DNA from 2 places in the Oceanobacillus sp. MO10714A genome. Region 2 is predicted to be linked to the other one. Evidence: a T-box and tRNA genes for the amino acid it is inferred to sense, from the RefSeq annotation. Region 2 holds a T-box; the other holds one or more tRNA genes.

Region 1 (7,627 bases), on a different contig from region 2:
GGTAAAGACGATGCTAACAGATAAAATATCTGAGCATGTGCAAATGTTAAGTGAATATTTCTTCAGCAAGTTAAATGAGTTGAAAGAAATATATCCGGAAATTAAACAAGTAAAAGGAAAAGGCCTACTTATAGGCCTTGAAATGGAAAAAGGAGCGGGAACGTACATTACTGCTCTTAGGGAGAAAAATGTACTTGCATTATCCGCAGGCGAGCATGTTTTACGGATATTACCGCCGCTTACAACCACGACAGAAGAGATTAATGAATTTCTCAAGCAATTTGTAGAAGTTATGAATGAAAAGTGAAAAACTAAATAACACGACGATAAGAGGATAGGATGCAAAGGCATCTATCCTCTTTTTACACGCCTTAAATTTATTAATAATCCTTTAACTACTGTAGCTCTTTTCTCCACTGTCTAACTCTACTTACGGTTATACCAATTATATTGGCAATTTCTTCGTCTGACATCCCTTTTTTAAGCATATTTAAAGCAATATGTTTTCGTTCTTGTGCTATTCCTTCCGCTCTTCCCTGATCCCGATAAGTATTTGGCAACTCTAACACACGATCCGCTTCCTCACGTGGAAGCTTGTTAATTTCCTCATGCATTTGCTTTTCCTCCTTCTCGTTTAGCTTTAAATAGGTTTCGAAAAATCCATAGATTAATTCCATTTTCGCAGGGTCTAATTCCATTCGAGAGACCATGCGGAGAAATTCTAATTTCACTTGTATACGTTCTTTTTCCGTATAGTTCATCTTACTTAAGAATGCTGCTACAATCGGATTTGTCATCTTAATATACTTACGCCAGTTTTTATTAATTAAATGAAGTTGTTGAAAGTGAAAGTCAATGATGCGGATGGTTGGTAGATCGATACTAAACTGTGTAGGCAGTTCCTTCTTTTCATTATAACTGAAAACAGCAATCGGTAGAATCGGTTTGCGGTATTTTTCGTAGAGACGGGTATTGTAGATAAACATACGTTCGTTAAATTCCTCTTGATAGTATGATTGTGGCTCGACATGGATAAGGATAATCGTGTCCTCTCCTTTAATTTTTACTTCTGCAAGTATATCAATGCGTCGTTTTTCACCTTTTAAGATATCGGTGAAAACCTCTTGATCTAGAAAACTTACAGTAGAAAAGTTGATATGCTCATACACTTCGGGAAAAAAGGCTTCCATGAAATCTTGAAAAAAGACTTGAATGACTTCTTTAAATAGGCGGTCGTGGTCGGTGTATGAGGGTTTTCTTTCGAGGATAAATGCGGTTGTTTCCAATCATTATCAGCTCCTATATTATATTGTGCCGCTATTATATCATAGAATTAAAGAATAATTCTAATATTAAGTTCAACACTTTTAATGAGAATATTGCCTAATATCCGATTTCCGATATATGATGGGATTATAGCAACTTTACTATTAACCATCATATTCATTATAATTTAGTTATCTGTACAAGGAGAATCTGCAAAGCCGATTAATGAATTCACAGGCAGGGTGATAATAGCAGGGATTCCAGCACAACAATTGCAATGCTGTTGATAATTTATATGGTTTTTAAATATTCTGTTCATCTATAAGTGGCATTTTATTTTGTATCAACCAATAGTTAATGACGTCTTTTATTATCAGGTTGATTTTGCTTCATTGTTACAATTGGCATAGATATAATCTGTAAATGGTTAAACTGTTGTTGAAAATGGTTATAGTATAAATAAGAGTATGCTTGAAATAAAGGTGGTGGAAGAAATGGCTATTCATAAGGAAGATTTATATCGAATGCTGGATTCCTTAAGCAATGAAGATAAGAAAGCAACCCTTGATTTTATAGAATTTTTGATTGAACGCTCGAAGAAACAAAAGCCCAAACCATGGCAAAAGATTGATGAATTAGAAAGTGATAATGAATCGTTGACTAAAGAAGAAGTTAAGCAGTTAGAAAGCGAAGAAGGATACAGATGCAAAGCGTGAATTCGGACTACAAGTTGATTTATCATAAATCTGCAGTTAAATTCATCACTAAATTAGATAAAGCCTCTCAAGAAAGAATTACAACTGGGTTAAAAGGATTGACGATATACCGTAGCATAACTGGGAAATACCTACTTCTTCTCTTTACTATAAACTAGTTTTTGTAGTTTTTTAGCATACCTCGGAAAAACTGGATCATAGTGTTTAGTTAATTGATCAACCACACGCACTATTAATCGTTTGTTTTCAGAACTATCCGATTCATATCTTGTCTCAATTACTTTATAATATTTTCGCTACAATATGAAGTGCGTGAAAAGCCTTCTTCCAGTAAACTAACCTCTCCATAATCGTAAGTAACCATGTAGTTACTGTAAAAGTATTCCAATACATTTTGAATTGCACCCTGCTTATCACTTTTGATGAATTTTCCGCTTCCTCATAAGACTAGCTGTCGGAATATGGATTTTTGAACATTGTCAAGGATCGTTTATTACACCGTCTTCGTAATTTCTTTAGAAGTAACAGATATGTTTGTGGAATAATGGGAAAAATAATCGGTGATCCAAATAACAGTAAAGCTAGGCACTTAAACATTCTGTTCATCTATCAGTAGCTATTTTATTTGGAATTATGGGTTGGGGTTTCTTTTTAATCATTCAAAAATATTTTAGCGAATTATTTTTCTCTTAAAATGGAAGTGTAAGAATTGTGCTTAAACGTAATGAAGAGTTGTTATCCCTGTTCGATCGGACAGCGGAAGTCTTAAGAAGCTGACTTTTTCTAATAATGTAAGATTGTCGTAAACTATTTCGTATTTCGAATCAATTGGAAAGATGAGTGAATCCTAATAAAAATACAGCTTTCCCAAATAGGAAAAGCTGTAGATCTTCATTCTGATGTTTTTATTGCTCCTGCATCGGCTGGCTCACTGGTTCAATACCGGCATCGACGGCATACGCATGTTGAATCTGCTTCGTAATTGGCCCCGAGGAACCATTATGAATCGTGTGACCATCCACATTAATAATCGGTGTGATTTCGTTTGTACTACTTGATAGGAAAACCTCATCGGCATCTTTAATATCGCCTACATGGTAAGCTTCTTCAATAAAAGGAATCCCCAACTCATCAGCAAAGCGCTCCACTGCCAAACGGACACATCCATGAAGGATGGCGTTCGTTGCTGGATGAGTATAGATCTTACCATTTTTTACAAAATATACGTTTGAAGCACTACATTCCGTTACGGTACCGTCCTTATGAAGAATCGCTTCAAAACAACCTTGTTCTTTCGCTTCCTGTTTAGCCATTAAATTTGGTAAAAGATTCAAGCTTTTAATATGGCAATGACTCCAACGGATATCCGGCATTGTAATAACGGGAACACCATGCTTCATCAATTCCACATTTCGTTTCGCTGGTTCGAGATACGCATAGACATTCGGTGTAATATTGTCTGGAAAAACATGGTCTCTTGGAGCTGATCCGCGCGTAACCTGTAAATATACTTTTCCATCTGTTTTCATTTCATTTTTTTTAAGCAGCTCTTCAAGTGTGTGAATAAAGTCTTTCCTATTATACGGAAAACTTAATTTAATTTCAGAGAGGGAACGATAAAGCCGATCGATATGTTCATTAAGGAGATAATATTTCCCTTGATAAATTCGAATTACTTCATATACTCCATCCCCAAATTGCAAACCTCTTTCTTCAAAGGGATAATTTAATTTATCTTTATGCATAAAAGAACCTTGTGCAAATACGATTGGATAGACAGTCATCGGAAAACTCACCCTTCTGTATTACAAATTTATTCCTAGTCTATCGGTTTTACTTTTAAATGTAAATGGTTCCATCTAAATAAAATGAAATAATTTAATCGAATTTCTATAATTATTTTATGCCGATTAGATGAAAAGGTTAACTTAAAATAAAATTTAACTTGATTTATTTTTACATTGTTGTTATAATAATATTTGTCGTTAAAAAATGAATCTTGTTTGCGGGTGTAGTTTAGTGGTAAAACCTCAGCCTTCCAAGCTGATGATGAGGGTTCGATTCCCTTCACCCGCTCCATACATATGTGATTAACGCAGTGTCTCGTAAATGCAATGGTTTCGAGGCGCTGCGTTTTTATGTTGTAATATTTAATGGGTGCTGTGGATTGCAAGAAGGATTTTTACAATATGCAACATCTATTCAATGTGTTGAAATGAGCATTGTTTCAATGATAAAGTGAAAACATTAAGTGGGGGTATTACAGACCGTTAATACGTGATAAAGTGAAACTTCATTCAGTGGGGGGCCTTAGCCCCACTGAATGTTAGTTGAACAGAATCAGGTATTTACGGACTGTATATCCCCATCTTCCACATATTGGTTTCCTTTCTGTTTAGAGATGGGGTATTATAGACCGTTAATACGTGATAAAATAAGAGAACTATTATGAGATGAAGGAGGTGGTCGTTGTGAGGATAGATGAATTGAAACAGGAAATTATTGAATATAGCAAGGAAATTGGGATTGATAAGATAGGATTTGCTTCTGCCGATGTGTTCAGTGAACTCCGAGAAAGGTTGCGCCGGCAGCAAGAGCTAAATTACCAATCCGGATTTGAAAAAGGCACGATAGAAGAACGGACTGAACCCACACGCCTGCTTCCAGAAGCCCAGTCGATCATCTCTATCGCAATTGCTTACCCGAGCCGAATTAAAAATCAAATCCGCGGTACAAGAGAAGAAAGACGAGGAATCTTTGCACGAGCATCTTGGGGTGTAGACTACCATGTTGTACTTCGCGACCGGTTGGAAAAGCTTGTTGAATTTATTCGAGAGAAGGTTCCAGAGGCAAATACGAAGGTGATGGTCGATACTGGGGAACTTTCCGACCGAGCAGTCGCAGAACGAGCAGGCATTGGTTTCAGTGGAAAGAACACATCCATTATTACGAAAGAGTTTGGTTCCTTCGTTTACCTTGGTGAAGTAATCACAAATCTGCCATTCATACCGGATGAGCCGGTCACAGATAGCTGCGGAGATTGTACAATCTGTATGGATGCTTGCCCGACAGGGGCGCTCATTCAGGGTGGACAGCTGAACGCTCAGCGCTGTATTGCGTTCCTTACCCAAACGAAAGATTTTTTACCAGAACCTTTCCGGGATAAAATCGGGAACCGGATTTACGGTTGTGATACTTGTCAGCAAGTCTGTCCTTGGAATAAAGGAGTCGATTTCCATATCCATCCGGAATTAGAACCGGACCCGGAAATCGCGAAGCCGAAACTAAAACCAATGCTACGAATCTCCAACAGAGAATTCAAGGAAAAGTTTGGTCATTTATCTGGAGCCTGGCGTGGCAAGAAACCACTCCAGCGGAATGCACTGCTTGCCCTTGCCCATTATAAAGATAAAACGGCCGTTGAAGAAATAACGATCGTAATGAAAGAGGACCCACGACCAGTGATTCGTGGAACAGCTGCATGGTCTCTCGGTAAAATTGCAACGCGTGAAGCCCACGAAGCGATCAGGGAGGCAATGCAGACGGAAGAAGATGAACAAGTACTTTATGAAATGGAAAAAGGTCTAGAATTCGGATTGCGAGCATAAAGTTAAACTTCATTCAGTGGGCATCCATACCCCCACTGAATGTTAGTTGAACAGAATCAGATATTTATGGACTGTATAGCCCTACCTTAACATTTTGTTTTTCCCTCTTGTTTAGAGGTTGGGGATTTACAGACCGTTAATACGTGATAAACAGTGATAGAAATAGGTACAAGCATGCTCCCATATACTTTAATGGGGGCGATTTTTATGTATTCACTTAAGGAATATTGGCTTGGAGTCTTTTCGAATGAAACAGAACAGCCAGAATGGTGGCAGCGAAAACTTGCTTTATGGGAAAGGGAAAAGGCAAGTATCGTTAAAGTTAGTGGGAGAGGTGAACTGTTTCGTAAACTTCGATTCGATGATAAAACCTTGCAGGAATATTTGCTCCATATTAGTTTTTTAATAAAACAAAAAGAGCATTATCATTTGGAAGAACAGCTTATCTCTTATCGTGTGGAACTAAAAAATGGAAAAATAATAAAACATGAGGAAATTCCAAGGGAGCAGCCAGCGAGAGAAAATCCGAATTCATTGTTGGAAGATTCAGGTGGCGTGAGACAGGACTTTGTCTATGACAGAAGAGAAGCGGTCCGCTATGCTGAACGTTGGTGGAATAGCCATAATCCAGATTTCCGTGTATTTGAAGATGACTGCACGAACTATATTTCTCAGTGCTTGCTTGCCGGAGGAGCCCCGATGCGCGGTGCCCCAGTGCGAGAACGTGGTTGGTGGTATACAGGCAATAGTTGGAGCTTCAGTTGGGCGGTTGCTCATTCGCTGCGCTGGTATTTAAGTGGCTCGACATCGGGACTTAAGGGTAAGGAGTTACAAAGCCCGGAAGAGCTGCTGCTAGGGGATGTGATCTGTTATGATTTTGAGGGCGACGGGCGCTGGGATCATAATACGATTGTTGTAAATAAGGATGCAAATGGCATGCCGCTTGTGAATGCCCATACGAATAACAGCAGAAATCGCTACTGGACTTATGAGGATTCGGCTGCTTGGACACCGAATATTCAATATAAATTTTTCCGGATTGGAGAGTAGCGTGCTATAATGAAAAAGTTGAACAAGTTTTAGAAATTAAGGAGATAGAAAAGTGAGTTTACATGTCGTATTATACCAACCAGAGATTCCTGCAAATACAGGTAATATAGGGAGAACGTGTCTCGCAACCGATACGAAGTTGCATCTTGTGCATCCGCTTGGATTTTCGACAGATGATAAAATGTTGCGCCGGGCTGGGCTTGATTATTGGAAGCACCTGGATGTTGCTGAACATCAATCGATTGAAGAGCTATTTGAAATCTATCCAGAGGCTGAATTTTATTATATCGAGAACTTTGGTACGAAACATTATACGGATTACGATTTTAGCAATACAACAAAGGATATTTTCTTTGTGTTCGGCAGGGAATCGACCGGTATACCAAAAGAGTTAATTGCAGGCAAAGAAGACCGTTGTCTTCGGATCCATATGAATGATAAAGTGCGTTCACTCAATTTGTCGAACACAGCGGCAATCATTATTTATGAAGCGCTAAGACAACAGCAATTCCGAGGATTAGTCTAAATATGAAAAAACCGCCATCTAAAAATCGATGACGGTTTTTTAAGTTACTGATTATTTCTAGGTACTCCTGGTTTTGCTTCATAACCAGATGTGAAACAGGAAACGAGGAATGTAATGACAACTCCCATAATTAATGCTAATTTCATTGAAAAGTCCTCCTTCAGCTATATGACCCTGACACAATAATTATTATATGATTTTATTATAACGGAATCAACTTGAATTGTGAACTACCAACCTAAATTGTCAGATATCACCTGCTTTTAAGTTACTAGTGGAATGTAAGGGTTATCATTGATTCTATTCTGTTTTTTTAAGGTTGAATCGTTGTAAGTCGCATTATTTTCATGTATATTTATAGGTGGGATGCATAACCGTCCTTACAAAAATATTAACCGTTTACAAGGACGGGCAATATTACTTCAATGGGGGTATCAAAAGTGATACAAAATGGGGAATCT
Region 2 (7,627 bases):
CCCTGTTGGGATCTTACCGACCGATATAATCCCGACAATCGTGTCGATCTTCTCAGCAACACTAAGGATTGCCCCAATTTCTGAATCGGGAAGGTCGCCATTTGCATGTGTTGGAAGATACTGCTCTCGGATAGCTGCTGCTACAGCTTCTTTCTCACCTAAATTCAAGGCATAAATTTCACCGATAATCCCTTGTAAATCAGTAAATTCATTAACCATGTTCGTCATTAAATCAAACTTACTGATTTCTGCTGCCCGCGAGGCATCTTCTATCATATTAGCAGGCAAGTTCAGATCTTCTGCAATCCGTTCGGTTAAAGCAGTAACTCTTTCCGTCTTTTCAGCAAGTGTACCTAGTTTTTCTTGGAAAACGACACGTGTTAATTTCTCTAAATGATGATTTATTGTATTCTTTTGATCTTCTTCATAGAAAAACTCCGCGTCTTGCAGCCGAGCGCGTAATACTTTTTCATTTCCTCTAATCACTGTTTCAAGAGCGGTGTCATCCCCATTTCTTACTCCAATAAATGAAGGTAGCAACTTCCCTTCTTTGGACTTCACTGGAAAGTATCGTTGGTGCTCCTTCATAGAGATAATTAGGACTTCACTTGGGAGATCAAGAAACATTTCCTCGAATTCCCCTTTAAAGACTGTTGGGTATTCGACTAGGTTCGTCACTTCGGCTAACAAGTCTTGATCAACACTCACTTGAAATTGATCATTTTGCAGTTCATCGATCCCTTCCAAGATACGTGCTTTCCGTTCCTTGGCATCAGCTATAACAAAACTTTCTTTTAATTTCTTTTCATAATCCATCGCATCTTCTAAAGTCACTGGCTTACCGAGAAAACGATGCCCGTACGTGACATTGCTCGTTTCGACTTTAGTAATTTCAAATGGTACAATTTCGTTTCCATACAACGCAACAAGCCAGCGAATTGGTCTGGCAAAACGCAAGGTATTCGTTCCCCATCGCATATTATTACTGAACGAGATGGACGTGATAATATCTTTAAACCCTGGTAACAGTTCGTTGGTCGCTTTTCCTTCAATCCGTTTTGTAACAAACACATATGCTTTACCGTTTACTTCTTTTTCCACAAGGTCTTCCACCGTTTTTCCTTGCCCTTTGGCAAAGCCTATTGCCGCCTTTGTCCATTCTCCATTCTCGTCTTTAGCAATGGTTAGGGCTGGCCCTCTCGCCTCTTCTTCAATCGTCGTTTGCATGTCAGCAATGTTTTCAATTCGTACCGCTAAACGACGCGGGGTGGAAAAAGAAGTAATCGAGTCATACGCAATCCTTAAATCCTCTAGCCATTTGGCTGTTTTTTCTTTTAATTGCAGTTCCGCGTCATCTATAAAGCGAGCTGGTAATTCTTCCATTCCTATCTCGAATAAAACATGTTTAGCCATTTACCTCTTCCCCTTTCTGAAGCATTGGAAAGCCTAATCTTTCCCGTTCTTGTACATATGTTTTCGCGATACCTCTCGCAAGATTCCTTACTCTTGTAATGTAGCCTGTTCTTTCTGTTACAGAGATAACACCTCGCGCATCAAGTAAGTTGAAGGTGTGCGAACATTTCAAGACATAATCATACGCCGGGAATACAAGCCCTTTTTCCATAATCCGCTTTGCTTCGTTCTCGTACATGGAAAATAATTCAAACAGCATTGCTGTATCCGATTCTTCAAATGTGTATGTCGAATGCTCGAACTCTGGTTGATAAAAAATATCTCTTACAGTAACACCATCATTCCACTCCAAGTCAAAGACATTTTCTTTATCCTGGATGTATGAAGCTAACCGTTCTATTCCATATGTCAGTTCGACTGAAACCGGATTTGCTTCAAGTCCACCGATTTGCTGAAAATAGGTGAATTGGGTAATTTCCATCCCATCCAGCCATACTTCCCAACCTAAACCAGCAGCACCGAGCGTAGGATTTTCCCAGTTGTCTTCTACAAAACGAATATCATGCTGCAGTGGGTCTATCCCAATCTTTTTTAATGACTCCAAATATAGTTCCTGAATATTATCAGGTGATGGTTTCATAATGACTTGGAACTGATGATGCTGATACAGCCTGTTTGGGTTATCCCCATATCTACCATCATCCGGTCTTCGCGATGGTTCCACATAAGCAACATTCCACGGTTCCGGTCCGAGACTCCGAAGTAGCGTCATCGGTGACATCGTCCCTGCCCCTTTCTCCGTATCATAAGCTTGGACGAGAATACAATTTTGCTCGGACCAATGCTTTTGCAATTCTAGAATCATTTGTTGAATATTCATTATCAGTACCTCCATTTTACTCCTTTTAATCATAAGAAAAACCGTCCCTATGCTTGTAGTCTATTACAAGCATAGGGACGGCTTTTATACCGCGGTTCCACCCTATTTACCCAAGTTTCTTGAGTCACTTTATTATCATGCTCTGGAGTGCCTCTTCCTTATCCAATCTTCATCCAGCTTACACCATCCTGGACTCGCTTGAGAAGAATTATTGATAAGTACTTTCTCCTTCAACACATGTGAAATATTATTTTGTAAATATGTAACATCATAATCCAGAAAACGGATAATGTCAATGTTCATCCTTTAAACTGATCTAATTGATTCAAAAATCTCCTCGATTTCAAGAAATATCCACCAAATCGGTCATAATAGGCATCAAGAAGCCGCCTAAATAACTGACGATTTTCTAATTTCACCGATATTTCACCGACTTGCTCGATCCCAACTGCTTGAAACATTTGCAATAATTTTACCTGTATTTCTGTTAATTGGACAGCTCGGTCATCAAGCGCCAAGCATCTCCTGCATAATAAGCCGCCTTCTCCTATTGAAAATGCATAAGGTCCTTCTTTATTTCCACAATTACTACAGTGGGAAAGCGTTGGCGCAAAGCCGCCTTTTTGAAATATTTTTAATTCATACATCAAAATAGGGATATCATATTCATCGTGTTCCGCAATCCATTCCATCGTACGGTAGAGCTGATCGTATAAATAAGGCTCTGGTGTTTTATCATCAAGAAGTTTCTCCGACAGTTCAATTAGATAAGCAGTATAAGCTGTTTTTTCAATATCTTCCCGCAGTGGCCGGAAAGATTCCAAGATTTCACCTTGTCGAATTGTACTTAAACCGGGATTGATATATACAAAAAATTGACCAGCAATGAATGGCTGCGTCACAGCAGCCATTCTGCTTCTAGGCTTCTTCGCCCCTCTTGCCATCGCGGTGAATTTCCCGATATTCTTACTGAATATCGTTATAATTTTATTCGTTTCGCCATAATCAATCGTCTTTAAAATAATCCCTTCAATTTTTTCAAGCAAAGCTGTTCAGCTCTTTTCCTTTCATAATCCTAGGTTACATTTTGGTTGTCTCAACTTCATTTGATTCATCTTCATCTGTATCATTCTCTTCATTATCTACATTTTCCAGTTCTTTGTATAATAAATAGGTTTCAATGTTTCCTGTCTGACTAAATACTTTCCACGTAATATCAAGCACAAGAAACCCCGCCTTTCTATTTTTTCTTTTGAAAATGCTTCTATTTCTAGATTGACCATGAAGCTGAAAATAATAAGTATTAAATTTTACCATGGTTTAATATTCATCTTGTCTAAATCCTAATTCGTGCAGTTGGCTCTGCTTATTCCGCCAGTCTTTTTTAACTTTTACCCAAAGTTCTAAATATACTTTCGAACCGAGAAGACGCTCAATATCTTTCCTGGCTTCTTGACCGATTTTCTTTAGCATACTACCTTGCTTACCGATAATAATACCTTTTTGGCTACTTCTTTCCGTTACGATTGTCGCTTGAATAAAGACGGTTTCATCCTTTCGTCTTTCCATGTTTTCAAGTGCGACAGCGATCGAGTGCGGCACTTCTTCCCTCGTAAGATGCAGTGCTTTTTCCCGAATGAATTCTGTAATAATAAAGCGTTCCGGATGATCCGTGATTTGATCTTGCGGATAATAAAGTGGTCCTTCCGGCAAATAACTCTGCAACTCGGTTAATAAGCGATTGACATTATTCCCTTGAAGTGCAGAAATTGGAATAATTTCCTGGAAATCACCTTTTTCCCTATATTCATCAATAATACCCAGTAAAGATTCTGGTGAAACTAAATCAATTTTATTAATAATTAAAAAGACAGGGCTTTTCACACTTTCCAAACGATCAATGATAAATTGATCCCCTCGTCCATAACCCTCGTCTGCGTTAATCATAAATAATACTGCATCGACTTCATTTAATGTATTGTCGGCAATTTTCACCATGAAATCTCCGAGACGGTGTTTCGGTTTATGGATACCTGGTGTATCGATAAACACCATTTGATAATCATCGGTTGTAAGTACACCCTGTATTTTATTTCTTGTTGTTTGTGGCTTATCACTCATAATGGCAATTTTTTGTCCGATTACGTGATTAAGGAATGTAGACTTTCCCACATTCGGTCTGCCAATAATCGCGATAAAGCCCGATTTATAATTGGATTTCATGTAATTTTTCCTCCAAGATGTCTTGTTTTTTATTATCATACTATAAAACGAATCGCTTTTTCTACTTTCGACAAAGGTTCTAAAAACTTCCGAAGAACTGACAGGGGATAAATCACTTTCATTCAGCGTAAGTGTCTTTGCTCGTTTATTTAATTTGGTGCTCTAATCGCCGTTCAGTTGCCCGGCGGACGGATGCTTTCCACGGGCACGGCCGAAGCCTCGACGCACAGGACGTGCTAATGCAGACGTTGCCACAGGACGTGGCGTTCTCAGTCTGCCTCGGAAGAAGTTCGCTTCCTGCGGGGTCTCCGGACTCGTGCTATTCCCGCAGGAGTCACCGTCCACCGGGCAACTGAACTGGTAGAGAGCGTTATTATTAACGGAAACTATCCCAATTATGGTGAGAGTTCTAATTCCTTAAATGAAAAATAGTGCTCCAAATTGGACTTTTCCTAGGAGCAGTCCAGACACCTCGAGACTCCAGCAGGAGGATAGGCATAGGTGAGACCCCGCAGGGCGACAGCCCGAGGAGGCTCACCAGCCGCCTGCGGAAAGCGAGAGGTGTCTGGACTGCGGACTTCCAGGAGAAGGTTGCACTTACGCTGAATGAAAGAAATCAGCTGAGTATGCTAGAAGATGGATAGGAGTTTTGGGAGAAAAATAATTACTCCGACTAGTACAGAAACAATGGAACTGACAAGGACAGCACCTGCAGCCGCATCTTTAATGAAGCGGGCATCGGGATGAATCTCCGGGCGCAGATAATCAATCATCTTTTCGATCGCCGTATTTAAAAGTTCCGTTAGAAGAACCAGCCCGATTACAATGATAATGAGTGCCCATTCGAGCTGCGACAGCTCGAATAGTAGCCCAGCAGCAAGAACCAGCACCATGATGCTTACATGAAAGCGAAAGTTCCATTCCGATTTAAATACGGCCCTGATTCCAGCAAAAGCATGATGAAAGCCGACCTTTCCTTTCTTATCTTTCAATGCCAAACTCACTCAATATCTCTCTTTGTTTCGCAAACATTTCCTTTTCATCTGTCTCTGTCATATGATCATAGCCAAGTAAGTGCAGAAATCCATGGATGGTCAGAAAAGCAATTTCCCGCTCTAGAGTGTGCCCATACTCATCCGCTTGTTCCTGTGCCCGGTCGACGGAGATAACGATATCGCCAAGTATAATAGGTATATCCACTCCTTGGATATGCATCTCTCCGTCCACACGATCCTGCATGGCAAAGGATATGACGTCTGTCGGTGTGTTCTTCTGCCGATAGTTACGATTCAATTCTTGGATTTCACCATCGCGGACAAAATTAACGGACATCTCCGCTTCGTTGGAGACCCCCTCCCGCTTTGCAGCAAATTCCAAGAGACGTTTCAATAGATCCACCTGGTCGGCTGGTAATAAATTGGTTTTATCATGAAAATCGATATGCATTATTTTTCCTCCCTATTTGGATACTGGATTCTTGAATGGAAAAAACCTTTTAATGAATCACAAATTGTCCGTTGAATGACTTTTAATTCCGTTAATGTTAGTGGACTTTCATCCAATTGGCCATCCGCTATTTTATCACTCATTATTGCTGCAACAATCTCTTCAATTTTCTCTTCGGTCGGCTCAGATAACGACCGCACAGCAGCTTCTACGGAGTCACAAATGCTGACAACAGCAGCCTCTTTCGATTGCGGTTTGGGACCAGGATAACGGAACTCCTCTTCCTGCACATCTGGATTCTTCTCTTTCTCTTTATAATAGAAGAACTTGAGCAATGAAGTTCCATGATGTGACTTTGCAATCTCAATAATTTCTTTCGGTAATTTGTTCTCCTTCAACATCTCTACCCCATCATAAGGGTGGCTAATGATTATTTTTGCACTTTCTTTTGGATCCATCCGGTCATGCGGGTTCTGATTAGATAACTGATTTTCAATAAAGAACTGCGGACGGACGGTTTTTCCAATATCATGATAATACGCACCGACTCTTGCTAACAATCCATTTGCACCAATCGCCTCGCATGCCGTCTCACTAATGTTCGCAACCATGACAGAATGATGGTAAGTGCCCGGTGCTTCAACTAACAATTTCTTAAGTAAGGGCTGATTCGGGCTTGAGAGCTGCAGCAATCTCGTGTCTGATAAGATACCCAAACCTGTCTCAAAGAACGGTAAAAGACCGATTGTCAGCACTGCAGCTAAGAATGCGGAAACAAGTCCGTATGCTGAGTTTAGGAAAAAGTCAATTAACGTATATTTTTCAAAGGACAAGAATAGAAATAGTAATACAGTCAGGATATTCACTAGTATAATTCCCAGTCCCGCCTTTAAAATAGCTAAGCGGTCTTTCACTTGCGGGAAGAAAATAATTCCTGCCAGTTGGGAAAAGAAGAAATAAATTCCTGCTTCAATATTTAATGCCCCTGGAATAAGTCCATTGAATATCACCGTACCTATAATTGCATAAATTCCTGCCATAATGATCGCCAGCCGTTCACTGATGAATAACTTCAATAAAAGGGCTCCCATGGCAATAGGCATTATATAGAACAGTTGGTTGTTATCCGTCGAAAACAGACTGACAACTTTCATTAATGTAACTACAATGAAACTTATCGTTAACAGTGCGGCTAATACGCGCTTATTCATTGTTTCACGTTTGGCCAACTTATTAATCTCGACGACTGAAATACTGCCAAGTATAATTAACAACAGAACTAAACCGATGACGGGATAAAAATTACGTTCCCCATCAAGTAAACCGACAAGTTGCAGCTGTTCATATATTTCATTCGTAATCACTTGACCTTCACTGACAATGATCTCCCCGGCTTTTATCATTTCCGGATCGACATTGCTGGCAGCAATTTTTCGTGCTTCATTCGTCGCTTCCAAATCGAAAAATGAGTTTTCTGTTACGATAAAGTTTGCAAACTCGATAAGCGCATCTTTAAGAACAGGATCGAGTTCTGAATACTTTATTTCATCCTCGACAATGACTCTAGCCGATTGCAAATTCTCTGTTCGGACTCCCTCTTCCATTACCTCTTTTACACTAGTGATAAAAAGCTTTTTAGCCTTTTCGATTTCCTCCCGCGGTTGA

The links. A T-box is a leader RNA that pairs with one kind of tRNA and senses whether it is charged. The one in region 2 lies ahead of glyQ (glycine--tRNA ligase subunit alpha), so its partner is inferred to be a tRNA-Gly.
Region 1: it encodes a tRNA-Gly, which carries the amino acid that the T-box ahead of glyQ (glycine--tRNA ligase subunit alpha) is inferred to sense. The anticodon was not compared.

Annotation. Positions count from the first base shown of each region.
Region 1 covers NZ_JAXHDC010000024.1:38,560-46,186, reverse strand. Annotated here, with positions in the region: gene SPD53_RS12535 (acetylornithine transaminase) at 1-307, shown strand, start outside; gene SPD53_RS12530 (Rpn family recombination-promoting nuclease/putative transposase) at 396-1,286, opposite strand; gene SPD53_RS12525 (hypothetical protein) at 1,734-1,982, shown strand; gene dat (D-amino-acid transaminase) at 2,888-3,766, opposite strand; tRNA gene SPD53_RS12510 (tRNA-Gly) at 3,988-4,061, shown strand; gene queG (tRNA epoxyqueuosine(34) reductase QueG) at 4,454-5,590, shown strand; gene SPD53_RS12500 (amidase domain-containing protein) at 5,798-6,640, shown strand; gene trmL (tRNA (uridine(34)/cytosine(34)/5-carboxymethylaminomethyluridine(34)-2'-O)-methyltransferase TrmL) at 6,693-7,166, shown strand; gene SPD53_RS12490 (2-oxoglutarate dehydrogenase E1 component) at 7,607-7,627, shown strand, end outside.
Region 2 covers NZ_JAXHDC010000001.1:156,610-164,236, reverse strand. Annotated here, with positions in the region: gene glyS (glycine--tRNA ligase subunit beta) at 1-1,413, opposite strand, end outside; gene glyQ (glycine--tRNA ligase subunit alpha) at 1,406-2,293, opposite strand; T-box leader at 2,364-2,536, opposite strand; gene recO (DNA repair protein RecO) at 2,593-3,339, opposite strand; gene SPD53_RS00830 (YqzL family protein) at 3,374-3,517, opposite strand; gene era (GTPase Era) at 3,614-4,516, opposite strand; gene SPD53_RS00820 (diacylglycerol kinase family protein) at 5,146-5,520, opposite strand; gene ybeY (rRNA maturation RNase YbeY) at 5,498-5,962, opposite strand; gene SPD53_RS00810 (HD family phosphohydrolase) at 5,962-7,627, opposite strand, start outside.